DNA from 3 places in the Sporosarcina sp. NPDC096371 genome. Region 2 is predicted to be linked to each of the others. Evidence: riboswitches for the same ligand, from Rfam matches in the RefSeq annotation. Region 2 holds a riboswitch; each other region holds the start of a gene.
What was found. A riboswitch is a leader RNA that binds a small molecule or an ion and turns the genes downstream of it on or off. The one in region 2 is predicted to bind S-adenosylmethionine.
Positions count from the first base shown of each region.

Region 1: another riboswitch for S-adenosylmethionine. It lies ahead of metK (methionine adenosyltransferase); the one in region 2 lies ahead of ACIQ0H_RS15235 (methionine ABC transporter ATP-binding protein).
Region 3: another riboswitch for S-adenosylmethionine. It lies ahead of ACIQ0H_RS10065 (methionine ABC transporter ATP-binding protein); the one in region 2 lies ahead of ACIQ0H_RS15235 (methionine ABC transporter ATP-binding protein).

Region 1 covers NZ_JBIWFE010000008.1:180,375-185,688, forward strand. The annotation lists gene ACIQ0H_RS18455 (hypothetical protein) at 582-1,058, opposite strand; gene metK (methionine adenosyltransferase) at 1,295-2,491, opposite strand; SAM riboswitch class I at 2,715-2,834, opposite strand; gene pckA (phosphoenolpyruvate carboxykinase (ATP)) at 3,018-4,604, shown strand; gene ACIQ0H_RS18470 (alpha/beta hydrolase family protein) at 4,800-5,314, opposite strand, start outside.
Region 2 covers NZ_JBIWFE010000005.1:290,897-296,210, reverse strand. The annotation lists gene ACIQ0H_RS15245 (MetQ/NlpA family ABC transporter substrate-binding protein) at 1-830, opposite strand, end outside; gene ACIQ0H_RS15240 (methionine ABC transporter permease) at 880-1,548, opposite strand; gene ACIQ0H_RS15235 (methionine ABC transporter ATP-binding protein) at 1,541-2,566, opposite strand; SAM riboswitch class I at 2,675-2,780, opposite strand; gene ACIQ0H_RS15230 (thioredoxin family protein) at 2,835-3,134, opposite strand; gene ACIQ0H_RS15225 (toprim domain-containing protein) at 3,152-3,493, opposite strand; gene gcvH (glycine cleavage system protein GcvH) at 3,564-3,947, opposite strand; gene ACIQ0H_RS15215 (arsenate reductase family protein) at 4,023-4,382, opposite strand; gene ACIQ0H_RS15210 (acyl-CoA dehydrogenase family protein) at 4,501-5,314, opposite strand, start outside.
Region 3 covers NZ_JBIWFE010000003.1:283,145-288,458, reverse strand. The annotation lists gene pepF (oligoendopeptidase F) at 1-267, shown strand, start outside; gene ACIQ0H_RS10075 (MetQ/NlpA family ABC transporter substrate-binding protein) at 338-1,156, opposite strand; gene ACIQ0H_RS10070 (methionine ABC transporter permease) at 1,175-1,846, opposite strand; gene ACIQ0H_RS10065 (methionine ABC transporter ATP-binding protein) at 1,836-2,849, opposite strand; SAM riboswitch class I at 2,975-3,085, opposite strand; gene ACIQ0H_RS10060 (pyridoxal phosphate-dependent aminotransferase) at 3,248-4,411, shown strand; gene ACIQ0H_RS10055 (hypothetical protein) at 4,659-4,994, opposite strand; gene ACIQ0H_RS10050 (GNAT family N-acetyltransferase) at 5,108-5,314, opposite strand, start outside.

The DNA of each region.
Region 1 (5,314 bases), on a different contig from region 2:
ACTGATTTTATTGAAAAGCAGTCAGATTTATATAACAAGTATAACATTTACTCCCCCTTAAAATATGGTTTACTATCCACTATCATCCACGGAATCTGAAGTCGTATAAACTATGTCAACGATGGGACATTTCATTAATAAATTTATTTCACCGTAAAATGAAATAATGATGTTTTCAAGATACATCTGTTATATTATAGTGAGTGAAGATACAGCTAAAATTACTTCCGAAAGACAATGGTACAACCCTAACTTTGATTCTAAATAACGGAGTGATTATTTGAAAAGACCACTATTTATGTTGATTTTATCTGTCATATTATTAGTTTCAACGGTAATGAAATTTATCAATTCCGAAACTCTAAGTACGTTTACATGGGTTGCTTACCTCGGCGTCTGTTTAATAGCGATACTATCGATTGTTAAGCACACCATGATATTAAAGAATAAAAGTAAATCGGATGTTTGAATCCACCAAAAAAGCACAGCAAGCGGGATAGCCCCACTTACTGTGCTTTTCCTATTATAAAGTCACTCAAACAAACACTTCATTGGATGAGTGACTGTGTCACCAGATTAATTTATTTTGAGATAGGAGAGGAATCTAAATTTCCAAGTTCCCCAATTTGTTCTGTAATAGGATTAACAGAAAAGAACCTTTTTTCTCCATCTACATAGCCAATGATCAGATAAAGATCAGTTCCTTTTTCACTCCACAAGACAGGCATATGCGTCTTTTCGGGAACTATTTGATACTGTTCGCCGACAAGTCTTTGTGCTTCCTCGTAGGTTAATGGGGGTAGCATATAATTCTGAATAACCACCAAACTGATGATAAAGCCTGTGAATGCCGCATTCACCCAAAATGGTTTATATGTCCGAAACCAACGCCAGGATATGAATGCAAAAATCATCAAAATGTAACAGTAGAACCTTATCTTATTAATTGCTTCGTACGGTGTAGCATTGGTGAATAAATAGATTTCAAAGACTGCCGTCAAAATAATCAAATAGATATATGGAATATTCTTTTTATATTTTTTAACGGTTTGATTCATATACTCACCAACTTCTTTAGTAGTTAAAATTGGTTATGCTTAAATGGCGTTGATCTTAAGCCTTCTTTTAAAGTTAGACGGGTCAAATCCTCTTAATGTTTCAAAACTTATTCTATTATAACAAGTGTTAAATCTTATACCGATTTTTATTAAATATCAACAATCCTTACGAAAACAACCTAAAAAAAAGCACAGCAAGCGGGATAGCCCCACTTGCTGTGCTTTCTTTAATTCTATTACTGTCCTGCTTGTTCTTTCAACGCAGCAGCTCTATCAGTCTGCTCCCATGGTAAATCGATGTCTGTACGACCGAAGTGACCATACGCAGCAGTTTGTTTGTAAATTGGACGACGTAGGTCAAGCATTTTAATGATGCCGGCTGGACGTAGATCGAATAATCCACGTACAAGCTCAACTAATTTGCTTTCCGCTACTGTGCCTGTTCCGAATGTATCGATTGAAATCGATACAGGTTGCGCTACGCCAATTGCATAGGCAAGTTGCACTTCACAACGGTCTGCAAGTTCTGCAGCCACGATGTTTTTTGCAACATAACGAGCTGCATAAGAAGCCGAACGGTCGACTTTTGTTGCATCTTTCCCAGAGAACGCGCCGCCACCATGACGTGCGTAGCCACCGTATGTGTCAACGATGATCTTGCGGCCTGTTAGACCCGCATCCCCTTGTGGTCCACCGATTACAAAGCGGCCTGTCGGGTTAATGAAGTATTTTGTATTGTCGTCAATCAATTCGGCTGGTACAACCGCGCCAATGACAACTTCTTTTATATCACGCTGAATTTGCTCAAGCGTCACTTCTGGATGATGTTGCGTTGAAATGACGATTGTATCAATTCGTACTGGATTATTGTCGTCATCGTACTCTACTGTTACTTGCGTTTTCCCATCAGGGCGTAAGTAATCTAGCGTCTCGTCTTTACGTACTTGTGCAAGACGGCGTGAAAGTTTGTGCGCTAGGCTAATTGGAAGTGGCATAAGTTCTGGTGTTTCATTACAAGCATAACCGAACATCAAACCTTGGTCACCTGCACCAATTGCTTCAAGTTCATCGTCTGTCATAGAACCTTCGCGCGCTTCAAGTGCTTGGTCAACGCCCGCAGCAATGTCAGCTGATTGTTCGTCAATCGCAGTAAGGACTGCAGATGTCTCCCAATCGAAACCAAATTTAGCACGTGTGTAACCAATTTCTTTAACCGTTTCACGAACTACTTTTGGAATATCCACATACGTTGACGTTGTAATTTCCCCCGCAACAAGGACAAGTCCTGTTGTAATGGTAGTTTCACATGCCACACGTGCATTTGGATCTTCTGCAATAATCGCATCTAAAATGGCATCCGAGATCTGGTCACACATTTTATCCGGATGTCCCTCTGTTACTGATTCTGATGTAAATAGTCGACGATTTGTCATGTTAGTTCCTCCTTATATCCTACGAGATTGATACGGTACTCATATGTCCCATGTAGAGTCCCATTCCTATAGGAAATGAAACTACAAGCCACTGCGAGCTCTATACACGAGGATAAAGGGCGATATCATATAAAAAGCCCTTCACTCACGTATTAACTACATGAGTGAAGGGCATGATTTCAAAAGCACCTTTCACTCTTATCATACAAGACATCCGCCGGAGGCATTATCTGAATTCAGATAAACGTCTTGCTACAGGTTTGGCACCTTCGCGCAGACACCATGTCTATGCAGGTTGCCGGGTTTCATAGGGCCTGACCCCTCCACCAGCTCGGGATAAGAGTATCCGTTCAAGTATCCATATTACGAAAAACAGCGATATTTGTCAATTCTTTTTAGCTTTTCGCATATAATTAGTTGCAGTTTGAATTAGTATAGACTATTATTCTTAATGTGTTATACTAATTCAAAGAATGTGATGTCACCCAAACTGATTGGGACTATACGCAAAGGATGGTACATAATTATGATATCAGCGAAAATTGGCGACGAATTGAAGGATCTTCTTTTAGGAAAAAACGTGAACGTACAGCTTTCTGTTCCACAACTTGTTGAAAAAGCAACAGCACGCGGGGAGGCACAACTTACCGCGGATGGTGCAGTCACGGCTCAAACAGGCAAGTATACAGGGCGCTCTCCTAAAGATAAGTATATCGTCGAGGAAGCGTCTTCTAAAGACAAGATCGATTGGGGTAGCGTCAATCGTCCAATCTCTTCCGAAATTTTCGATTCATTATATAGCAAGGTCATTAATCATTTAAAAGGCAATGACGAATTATTCGTTTTCAAAGGATTTGCTGGTGCAGACCCGGCTTCACGTCTTGCGATTCAAGTTGTCAATGAGTTTGCATGGCATAACTTGTTCGTTCATAACCTATTCATCCGTCCATCGGAAGAGGAATTGAAGAATCACGAAGCTCAATTTACAATCCTATCAGCTCCTTCTTTCAAAGCAGATCCAGCTGTTGACGGTACCAATTCTGAGACTTTCATCATCGTGTCGATGGAAAAACGTATTGTCTTGATTGGCGGAACTGAATATGCGGGAGAAATGAAAAAATCCATCTTCTCCATCATGAACTACTTGCTTCCTGAAAACGGTATTATGCCGATGCACTGTTCAGCTAACGTTGGAGAAGACGGCGATGTTGCCTTATTCTTCGGTCTTTCTGGTACAGGTAAAACAACGCTTTCTGCTGATGCAGACCGTAAACTAATCGGTGACGATGAGCACGGTTGGTCTGATACGGGTGTGTTCAATATTGAAGGTGGTTGCTACGCTAAATGTATTAATTTATCGCAGGAAAAAGAACCTGAAATCTTTGGCGCCATCCGTTTTGGTTCAGTTTTAGAAAACGTTGTTGTCGATCCTAACACACGTATTCCTAATTACGATGATGGTTCACTGACTGAAAATACGCGTGCAGCTTACCCAATTCAAGCAATCGATAATATTGTTGATCCTTCTGTTGCGGGTCATCCGAAAACAATCGTGTTCTTAACAGCAGACGCGTTCGGTGTATTGCCTCCGATCTCGAAGTTGACGAAAGAACAAGCGATGTACCACTTCCTAAGCGGTTTCACATCGAAACTTGCAGGAACTGAGCGTGGTATTACATCACCAGAAGCTACTTTCTCAACATGCTTCGGTTCACCTTTCTTACCACTCCATGCAACAGTCTATGCTGAAATGCTTGGTAAGAAAATCGATGAGCATGATGCACAAGTATTCCTAGTCAACACTGGCTGGACTGGCGGCGTATATGGCGTTGGTAAACGTATGGATCTGAAACACACACGCGCAATGGTACGTGCAGCACTTGCAGGGACATTAAACAACGTCGAAACAACAACAAACGATGTATTCGGCCTTGAAATGCCAACAGCTATCGACGGCGTTCCAACAGAAGTGTTGAACCCACGCAATGCTTGGACTGATGGTGCTGCTTATGACCAAAAAGCAAATGAATTAGCGGATCTGTTCCGTGAAAACTTCAAAAAGTTCGGTACGGTTTCTGAGGATATTTCTCTCAAAGGTGGACCTACTGCTTAATAATGTAAAACAGTGTAGCACATTTCACGTGTGCTACACTGTTTTTTGTTTATTCCAATATATCCACACTGGCATTTCCATCAAAAAAGCCCTTTATTTCTGCATTAAAAACGATATTCCCTCAATAGTGTCATACTATTAACAATAATCCATCTAGAGTGCTAATCGTTTACATTGTACTATGAACCTGCTTTTTCATTGCCCTTTCCCTCGCATCCATTTACATAAGTCACGAACTAGCATTGTATTCATAACAGGAGGGATGAAATGCGTGTACTCCGGAAAATACCAAGTTCCATAGTCTTTGTCATGTTGCCGAAGAGCATCTTCAAGCAAAACGGCTTGTTGGAAGGATACATTGGTATCTAGCATCCCATGAATGATGAGGATGGGCGCTTCGATATTATTGACACGGAACAGTGCTGTTCGTTCCCGGTATGCATCAGGCATGCTATTCGGTGTACCGCCGATAACCCGCTTCATCATGCGGCGCATATCTTTTCGTTCATTATATGTAAATACGATATCAGAGACCCCTGCCCATGTAACGACTGACGTAATATCATCCCGTAAAATGGCTGTCCAAAGCGCCATAATACCGCCGCGTGAAAAGGCAAATAAGTGAATCCTTTCCGAATTGGTCTTTGGTTGCTGCTTGAGCACATCGACCGCATTCACTGCATCTTGCCGATCGGCACCCGCGAATTCGT
Region 2 (5,314 bases):
TCGCCGTTCCACGTTTCTAAGATGAAGTCTTGAATCTCTTGTGATTTCAATACTTCAACCAATGCTTTAATTTCAGGGTTGTTTTCATCGCCTTCTCGTACAGCGATAATATTTACATACGGTGATTCCGAATCCTCCATCGCGATTGAATCTTTAAGTGGATTTAAACCTGCATCTATTGCGAAGTTCGTGTTAATAAGAACCGCATCGCCCTCACCTTGATTGAAAAACTGTGGCAAAATAGCTGGATCGTTTTTCGCATCAAATTTGAGTTTTTTTGGATTTTCAGCGATATCTTTTACTTCAGCTTTGGCTTTGTCGATGCCATCGGCTAGTTTAATAAGTCCTTTTGCTTCAAGCAATGATAACGCGCGCCCGTGATCAGCAACAGAGTTACTCATTAGAATGGTTGCTCCTTCTGGTAGTTCCTCAAGAGATGCATATTCTTTTGAGTAGATACCAATTGGCTCAATATGGATGCCAGCTGCATTGACAAATTTATAGCCGTGATCTGCCATTTGCCCTTCTAGATAAGGAATGTGTTGGAAATAGTTTGCGTCAATTTCACCTGATTCAAGATCCTGGTTCGGGAAAATATAGTCTTGGTATTTTTCGATAACTAGATCCACGCCTTTTTCTTTCAACAAAGGCTTCGCCTCTTCAAGAATGATGGCATGCGGCGTATTAGAAGCGCCAATCTTAAGTTCCGTTAATTCCTCTTTTTCTCCATTGCCACTTTGGTTACTTTTCCCGCCGTCGTCTTTTGTACCACACGCAGCAAGTGCAAGCACAAGTACTGCCAATAAAATCCCTGTTAATAGTTTTTTCATTTTACTATCTCCCCTTTTCTATGTTGTTTATAATTGCGACTTCGTATGTTTAGCGCTTATCTGATTTCTTCACTGCGAAATCTCCAATGATCTGGAGAACGAACACAATTATTAAAATAATAATCGTCGAGACGAACGTGACATCCCCCCGACTTCGTTGGAACCCTTCCATATAAGCAAGCGTTCCAAGACCACCCGCACCAATAAAACCTGCCATTGCTGTGTACCCAACAAGCGCAATAGCCGTCACTGTTATTCCAGAAAGAAGGGCTGGCTTTGACTCAGGAAGAAGAACTTTGAAAATAATCGTCTTCGTTTTTGCCCCCATCGATTTTGCCGCCTCAATAACACCTTTATCAATTTCTTGGAATGCTATTAATACCATTCTTGCGTAAAATGGAGCCGCCCCGATAATAAGTGCCGGCAATGCTGCTTCCGGTCCACGAATGGTTCCAATCAAGAGTTTGGTAACCGGGATTAACAAAATAATTAATATAATGAAAGGGATGGACCTGAATATATTAACAAAAGCTCCTGTAAGGGTATACGTTAGCTTGTTTGCCCATAATTGACGCGGGCTTGAAAGAAACAATACTATACCTAGAGCAAGCCCAATCACAAATGTGAAAATGGTCGAAAGCGCCGTCATATAAAGTGTTTCTAAGGTTGCTTCCCACATCACTTCCCAATCAACATTCGGAAAAAGGTTCTCAATCATTTCCAAGCACCTCCGTCTGAACATCTTGCGCATGTAAGTATTGAATCGCTTCTTCGATTTCACGTTCATCCCCGACAAGTTGGAGAATGAGCGTACCGTAGGCGCCTCCACGAGTATGTGAAATATTCCCTTGCACAATATTCACATCGACATCAAATTTCCGAATCAGACTGGCCAATACTGGTTGCTCCGTCCGCTCGCCAACAAAGACAAGTTTGATTAGCGTACCGGAAGACAGTTCTTGCTTAATATGTGCGACCGCCTGTTTGACTTCTGTAGATTCAGTTACTTGCGATACAAATCGTTTGGTAATCGGTTCTTGTGGCGATTGGAAGACATCAAGGACATTGCCGATTTCGACGACTTTCCCCGCCTCCATGACCGCCACGCGATGACAAATCTTCCGAATGACATGCATTTCATGTGTAATCAGGACAATCGTTAAGCCAAGCCTTTCATTGATACCCGTGAGAAGTTCAAGTATCGCATCTGTTGTTTCAGGATCAAGGGCAGATGTCGCTTCGTCACAAAGTAACACTTCAGGGTCATTCGCAAGTGCCCGGGCAATCCCGACGCGTTGCTTCTGCCCACCTGATAACTCTGAAGGATAGGCATTTTCCCGACCCGACAAACCGACTAAGTCAATTAGTTCATTGACTTTCCGCTCACGTTCCGCCTTGCGCACGCCCGCAATTTCGAGTGGGAAGGCAATATTGTCCCTCACAGTCCGTGACCAAAGGAGGTTGAAATGTTGAAAAATCATACTTACTTTTTGTCGCGCGGCCCGCAACTCCTTCCCTTTAATAGAAGAAATTTCTCGGCCACCTATTGTCACATTCCCTGATGTAGGCGTTTCTAACCCGTTCAGCAGGCGAATCAACGTACTTTTTCCCGCTCCACTATAACCGATGATTCCAAATATTTCACCCTCGGCTATATCCAGTGAAACATTCTCGACTGCAGATATACTAACTGGTCCTGCACCAAACCGTTTATGAACATCCGTTAAACGAATCATCTTCTTCACCTCACTAAGTTGTTTATACATTATTTTTTCAATATAAAAAGCCTTCCTGCAGACTGGCAGAAAGGCTTGACGTTATCAATAAATAAACGTTCGTCCAATCTCTCATCTGTCAAAGCAATTGCTTTGTGTGATTTGGCACCATTTCACTTTCGTGACGGTTGCCGGGCTTCATAGGGCACTATCCCTCCACCTCTCTTAATAAGAGCGACCTATTCAATTAAATACTAGTTCAAATGCTATCATAAGACTGCACGAGTTGTCAATCGATTTTCTCAAGAAGGTATGGAACTGACTGGAACGCATAGATTTTATGTTGCACAACCCCATCCTTCTGGATAAGCAGACAAGGGACACTTTCGATTTCGTAATCCATTGCCAAGTCTTGTACATAATTCAAATCTGCCTTGCCAATCGGCATATCCGGCTTCATTACCGAAATGACTTCCATCATTTTAGAAGCAACAGCACACGTTCCGCACATCGGTGTATATAAATAATATGCTGCAGAGGGTGACTCTTGCACAACTTGTTCCCATTGTTCACGTGACCATATCTCCATTGTTTATAGACCGTCCTTTAAAGTAAAAAATTTGGCTGCACATTAAAGTTCGCCTCAAGTAATATCGTAGCAAGCACTTTGTAGGGGGTTGTTTCAACTTCCCTGTAAACCTTTTCCGTATATAAATGAATGGCGGCAGGAAACTCCCTTTTGAATAACGTTCGAATCTTATCACCCGATTCATCTGCATCGACAAAGACATATAACTCATGTTGTTCATAGGGCGCAAGCAATTCTTCGAGTCGATAAGGGCTGACTGTTCCATTCGTACAAATAATATCAACAGGCTCGGCAAGGATTCGTGCAAGACGCTTACGATCCTGGCCCCCTTCAACAATAATCACTTTGTCATATGCCACAAGGATTCCTCCCGCTCCATTTTATGGTTCAAAAAAACGCCGGAGCGATACCAGCGTTTTTTTGGGAAAATTATTCTCCGACTGTCATTTTTTCATATGCTTCAGCGGACATCAATGCATCTACTTCAGATGCATCAGATGGTTCAACAACGATCATCCATGCATTTTCGTATGGAGATTCGTTAACGAACTCAGGGCTATCTTCAAGTCCTTCGTTCACTTCAACAACTTTACCGCTAATTGGTGCGTAAAGTTCTGATACTGTCTTAACTGATTCAACGCTTCCGAAAGGCTCGTCCGCTTTGATTTCGTCACCAACAGATGGAAGTTCAACGAAAACGATATCGCCAAGTTCAGATTGTGCGAAATGTGTAATTCCGATGCGGAAGTTACCGCCTACTTCTTGTACCCATTCATGTTCTTCAGAATAACGCAGATCTTTTGGTGTGCTCATTCCGTACCCCTCCAAAAATAGTATTTCATTCAATTCAATTTTGGCATATTTCAAGACTAATGACAAGGTCTGTCATCAGTTTGTCCATATGTTGTCGAATTCTTCTTCCTTGAAGCCAACAGTCACTTTACCTTCACCGAAAACTAGCGGCCTTTTTATTAACATGCCGTCAGATGATAGCAAGCTAATCTTCTCTTCATCCGTCATAGTAGGCAATTTGTCTTTCAAATTTAGTTCCCTATACTTCGTACCACTGACGTTGAAAAACTTCTTCAATTCCAAGCCAGATACCGCAATGATGTTACGAAGTTCCTCGGCTGTTGGAGGAGCTTCCGCAATGTTTACCTCTTGAAAATTCAAGCCTTTCGTTTCAAGCCATGCCTTTGCTTTTCTGCACGTTCCACATTTCGGATATCCGTAATATGTAAGTCCCATGTCGACACCACCTCCGTTTTTGTCATTATACCAGAAAAAACTCGAAACGGCGCCAGCTGCTACCCCAATTTGAAGTGGACAAATTGAGGTAGTAACTGGCGCCGTATCATCCGTTTGGTTAGACGATATACTTTTCGGCTTCTATTAATTTCACGGAAGCTTCCCGTTTTTTCACGATGATATTATAAGGGGTAGAGCGCGTCAATTTGCGTAGCGCGGAAATCATCATACGCTGATTGTCGCCGTCGACAGCCGCGAAAAGAGTTTCTTTAGCATCTCTTTCAATCTCTTCAAATGCTTCCTGACAGAAGATTTGTGTATAAAGGATCTTCTGTTGCTCTTTTTCCTCGCCGTTACGGGCAATCGCTTTTTCCGTGCGTAGAAGCGCTGATTCCATGGCGAAGATGTTATTAGCGATGTCTGCAATGTTCACAAGTACTTCTTGCTCCGCTTCTAGTTTCGTACCGAATCGTTGTGCGGCTAGGCCCGCTACAAGAAGACCAATTTTCTTCGCATTTTTCACAAGTACTTTCTCTTGTGCCAATGCCTCATCGCTAATTTCTTCAGGCATCATCATCAGTAGTTCTTCTTGCAATGCTTGCGCTTGCTGGAGCAAAGGCAATTCGCCTTTCATCGCTTTTTTCAAGAATGTGCCCGGTACGATGAGACGGTTGATTTCATTTGTTCCTTCAAAAATACGGTTGATACGAGAATCGCGGTATATGCGCTCAACTTCATATTCCTGCATGAAGCCATAACCGCCGTGAAGCTGAACGGCTTCATCTACGATATAATCCAGTACTTCTGAGCCAACCACTTTATTGATGGAACATTCGATTGCATATTCCGCAATTGCCGCTGCAATCGCTTTACCATCTTTTTGCTCATCAAGGCTCAACTGGCTTTGACGTTCTTCAAAATAACCAACCGTA
Region 3 (5,314 bases), on a different contig from region 2:
TACATGGGCTTATATCCATACACATACAGTGCTGGACTGACTATTTCCACTCAAGTTTCCAAACGTGTTTTGGAAGAAGGTCAAACAGCTGTCGATGAATGGTTGGAAGTCTTGAAAGCCGGCGGAACAAAATCGCCTGCTGATCTTGCCAAAATGGCTGGTGTGGATATTACAACAGACCAACCGCTTCGCGACACAATCGCTTATATCGGCGAGTTGATTGATCAACTCGTTGTGTTAACAGAAGAAATCGAAGGTACAAATTAAAGAGTCGAAACAAAAAAGAAACCATCCAAGTCAATTGGATGGTTTCTTTTTTTGTACTATGCATAAATGATTATTTCATCCACTCCGGTTTACCGAAACCTTGAAATTCCTCATCAATTACTTTTTCAAATTGTGCTGATTCAACAATTTCTTTAATATCTTTAGCAAATTGTTTGTCCAGATTTTCTGTTTTCACTGCTACGACATTACGATATTGATCGGGCATATTTTCTAATGCTAATGCATCCAGCAAATCCATACCTGCCGATAATGCAAAGTTTCCAGGAACCGCTGCTAGATCTGTGCTCTCAACTGAACGGGGAAGCTGTCCTGACTCAATCGGCAAAAACTTCAAATTCTTATGATTCACTGTAACGTCTTTTTCCGACGCTTTCAGTATTTCGATATTCGGATCAAATTCAATAAGACCTTCATCTTGTAATATAATTAGCGCGCGAGCCGCATTGACAGGGTCATTCGGTAATGTAATCTTTGAACCGTCTGTAATCTCTTCAATGGACTTGAACTTATTCGAAAAAATACCCATTGGAGCTGTCGGTACGTTTATCAACTTGGATAATTCAAAGTTATTTTCTTTAACAACATTATCTAGATACACTGTATTTTGAAATAAGTTAGCATGTATCTCCCCATTTGCTAGTGCTTGGTTCGGCTGAATATAATCACTAAACTCTTTCAGCTCCACTTTATAGCCTTTTTCCTCTAATCCCGGGATAATCGCCTTTTTCAACATATCACTATATGGGCCTGCTGTTGCGCCAATTGTTATGGATTTCTCGTCATTCGAAACATTTTTGTCTTTTCCTCCACAAGCAGCCAGTACAGCTACTAGGGCAATCATCATACAAGTAATCAGTAGTTTTTTCATGATGTCATCTCTCCTCTGTTATCGTTTATCAACTGATTTTGAAATCCAATCTCCTGCAAACTGAATAATTTGTACAAGCACAATTAAAATAAGTACTGTTACAACCATGATTGTTTCGTCATAACGGTAGTAGCCATAACGGATGGCCAAATCTCCCATTCCACCTCCGCCGACAACCCCTGCCATTGCGGAATAGGCAACCAAACTGATGACAGTCAACGTCAGCCCTTGGATAATACTTGACTTTGCTTCCGGTAATAATACGTTGCGGATGATCATCCAAGGACTTGCACCAATTGAAATCGCCGCTTCAATGACACCCTTATCGATTTCTCGAAGTGAAGTCTCCACAATTCGTGCAAAAAATGGAATGGCCGCTGCTGACAAAGATACACTAGCTGCCGTCGGACCAATTGACGTACCGACTAGAAGTGTAGTCAAAGGAATGAGTAACACAAGTAAAATGATATAAGGAATGGACCGGACCATATTGGTGATGAAACCTAGAATCGATTTCACTATAATATTTTCTAGGAACAATCCTTTATCCGTCGCAAATAGTAAAATGCCCAATGGTAACCCAATGATCAACGCAACAACAAGTGAGATCCCCACCATGAAAAGTGTTTCACCAAATGCCTTTGTCATATCTGGCAGTAATTCAATGATTTGTTGTACATCAATTCCCATTGCCGATCACCTCCACTTGTACATGACGAGATGATAGATATGCGATGGCTTGCTCAACAGCCGCCGGTTCTCCCAGCAACTCCATCACAAATATTCCCAGTGGCATTTCTTGAATATACTCAATCGATCCATGCAAGAAATTACCCGTTACGTTGTATTTTTGGATAGTTTCAGAGATAACACTCTCACCTGCGACATTTCCTTTGAACATCAATTTCACAATACGTCCTGTGCAATTTGCTAAAATAGCTGCCGGAACGTCAAAGGACACTACACTGCTGATGAATTCTTTCGTTAGTTCTTCTTGAGGATCCGAAAAAACATCATACACTTGTCCTTCTTCAATCACTTTTCCATTTTGCATAATCGCCATGCGATTACAAATTTCTTTTACCACATGCATCTCATGCGTGATTAACACAATTGTAATCTGTAGCTCCAAATTGATTTTCTTTAATAATCGTAAAATCGACAAAGTCGTATTTGGATCCAAGGCGGATGTTGCTTCATCACAGAGTAAAACGGATGGGTTATTAGCAAGCGCTCGGGCAATTCCAACTCGTTGCTTTTGCCCTCCACTCAATTGTGCAGGATAGACATTTCGTTTATCCGACAAACCGACCATTTCAAGCAACTCTGCTACACGGTCACTAATTCGAGCCTCAGGTGTTTTTGCTGCACGTAATGCGAATGCAATATTTTCATATACCGTCTTTTGGCTAATTAAATAAAAGTGCTGAAAAATCATACCGATTTTCAATCTTGCTTGACGCAAGCTTTTCCCTCTTAACTTCGTCAAATTAACGCCATCTATTAAGATTGTACCTTCCGTAGGCTTTTCCAATAGATTCAAGCAGCGAATCAGCGAACTTTTCCCAGCACCTGAATAACCGACAATGCCGAAAATGTCACCCTTGTTAATCTCGAGCGAAACGTTATCGACACCTCTTACAATCCTATCTTTAGTTTGATAAATCTTCGAGACCTTTTGGATTTGAATCATTGACTTCTCCTCTTTCTATTCAATCAACTACGCTGTGGATTTTTATGTAATTCGGAAAAAATTCTGATCAATATAATAAAAAATACCTCTTTCATAAATGAAAGAAGCACCGAAAATATCGTTTCAGCTTATCTTTCAGAATAACATTCACTCTGTAGGAGTTGGCACCTTCCTCGTTGTATACAAGGGGTTGCTGGACGTCATCGGGCCTATCCCTCGGTCGCTCATGATAAGTTACATATGTAATTGTTTGAAGCTTAAGTTATATAGTAGTCTGAACCAACTAAATTGTCAACACAATAATACAATTGACAACTAGTGCAATATTGCTATTAAGTCAATAACTCCTGTATACTAGCATATAAATAATTGACTACTCAAATGAAAGAGGTAATCCTATGACACTCTCAAATCGGTTGAAAAATTTACCACCACACTTCTTTTCATCACTCGTTCGAAATGTAGAGCAAGCACTTTCGGAAGGACGAGACGTGATTAACTTAGGGCGAGGCAATCCAGACCAACCTACTCCACCCCATATAGTCAAGGCTTTACAGGAAGCCGTTGAAGACCCAGCTACGCATGGCTATTCCCCTTTCAGAGGGATTGCAGAATTCAAACAAGCTGCTGCAGACTTTTACAAACGCGAATTCAATGTCGATATCGACCCTAAAACGGAAGTAGCGGTTCTATTTGGTACAAAGCCTGGATTAGTCGAATTACCCCTTGCTTTGATGAATGAAGGGGAATTACTTTTACTACCGGATCCTGGTTATCCAGATTATTTATCAGGTGTGAGCTTAGCAAATATTAACTACGAAACTATGCCCTTACTCGCAGAAAATAATTATTTTCCGGATTACAGCGCCTTAACTGACGAACAAAAAAAGGCAAAGTTAATGTATTTAAACTACCCAAACAACCCAACAAGTGCCACTGCAACCATTCCGTTTTTTGAAGAAACGATTGCTTTGGCTAAGTCCAATGACATTGCCATTATGCATGACTTTGCTTACGGCGGAATTGGCTTTGACGGCAAAAAACCACTTAGTTTCCTACAGGTAGAGGGTGCTAAAGAGGTCGGAATTGAAATGTACACCTTGTCAAAAACGTATAATATGGCCGGTTGGCGCGTAGGATTCGCGGTCGGTAATGCCGAAATTATTAAAGCCATCGGTACCTTGCAAGATCATTTATTCATCGATATTTTCCCAGCCATTCAACGCGCCGCTGCCGTCGCATTATCAGGCAGTCAAGACTGTGTGGATGAGCTGATTGCTCTATATGAAAGTCGCCGCAACGTTTTAATCACTGAGTGCAATCGAATTGGTTGGAATGTGGTGGCTCCCTCCGCGTCATTTTTCGCGTGGCTACCTGTTCCCACAGGCTATACAAGTGAATCGTTCACAGACCTTCTTTTAAATAAGGCCGATGTAGCCGTTGCGCCAGGTCATGCTTTTGGCGTGCACGGTGAAGGCTATGTACGCGTCGGATTATTAGAAACAGAAGATCGTTTAAAAGAAGCCGTTGCGCGTATTGAAAAGCTCGATTTATTTTCGTAATCAAAAAAACTGGCGGACTGCAAATAGTCCGTCAGTGCTTTCAGTTATACGCATAAGTTTCTTTTGCGAGAATCACTTATCGAAACCCCATTTGTCTCCCTAGGTTTTAGGTAAGTTTTTTACTTCGAAACTATTTATTTTATCAATCTATTTTTTGAGCATCCTACTGTTTGCCATAAAAAAGACTACCCAAACCAAAATGGATAGTCTTTACACACTTACATCGATTGATGATTAAAATTACTAATTACCCTTTTTTTGCATCATCTTCTCTTTCCAATCGATCTACAAGTTTTTCTAATAATTTTCCAAGCTTTTCAGTGTCTGGATTTATCGTATTATTTTGCGACTTCTCTTTTTTCAATTCATCGATTTGGCTTTGAAGTTTATCTATATCTTGCTGCTGCTGTGCATCAGAAATTCGCCCTTCTTCTATCGAAATCGCTCCACCAATCGTTTGCAATGCATCACCCAATGTTGATATGGCTGACCCCAAAAGCGCAATTTTAGCGCCCCGATTTAAGGAGTCATCATTAGACAATAGTTTATCATTAATGATTGGATAATCTCGTCGCAAAATCATCGCCCCTCTAACCATTTTGTTGAATGATTATTTTAGCTTTCAGGCTATTATATGTTATCAAGTGTGGTTGAGGACCTTCCAGGTGAGTTTCCGATGATGATGAGTACAGTAGCTTAATGAATTTCACGCATGATAAATCCAAGCTGCACAGAATCGGCAATTCGCTTATAGCCTATTTCTTGATAGATTTTATTGGACGTCGGGTTCATCAAATCCGTATACAGCACGCAGAAATCATAGCTTTTTAATAGTTCCGTTGAACAGGACGCAACCATCGTCCGGGCATAGCCCTTTTTTCGCTCCTCATGTGGGGTAAATAC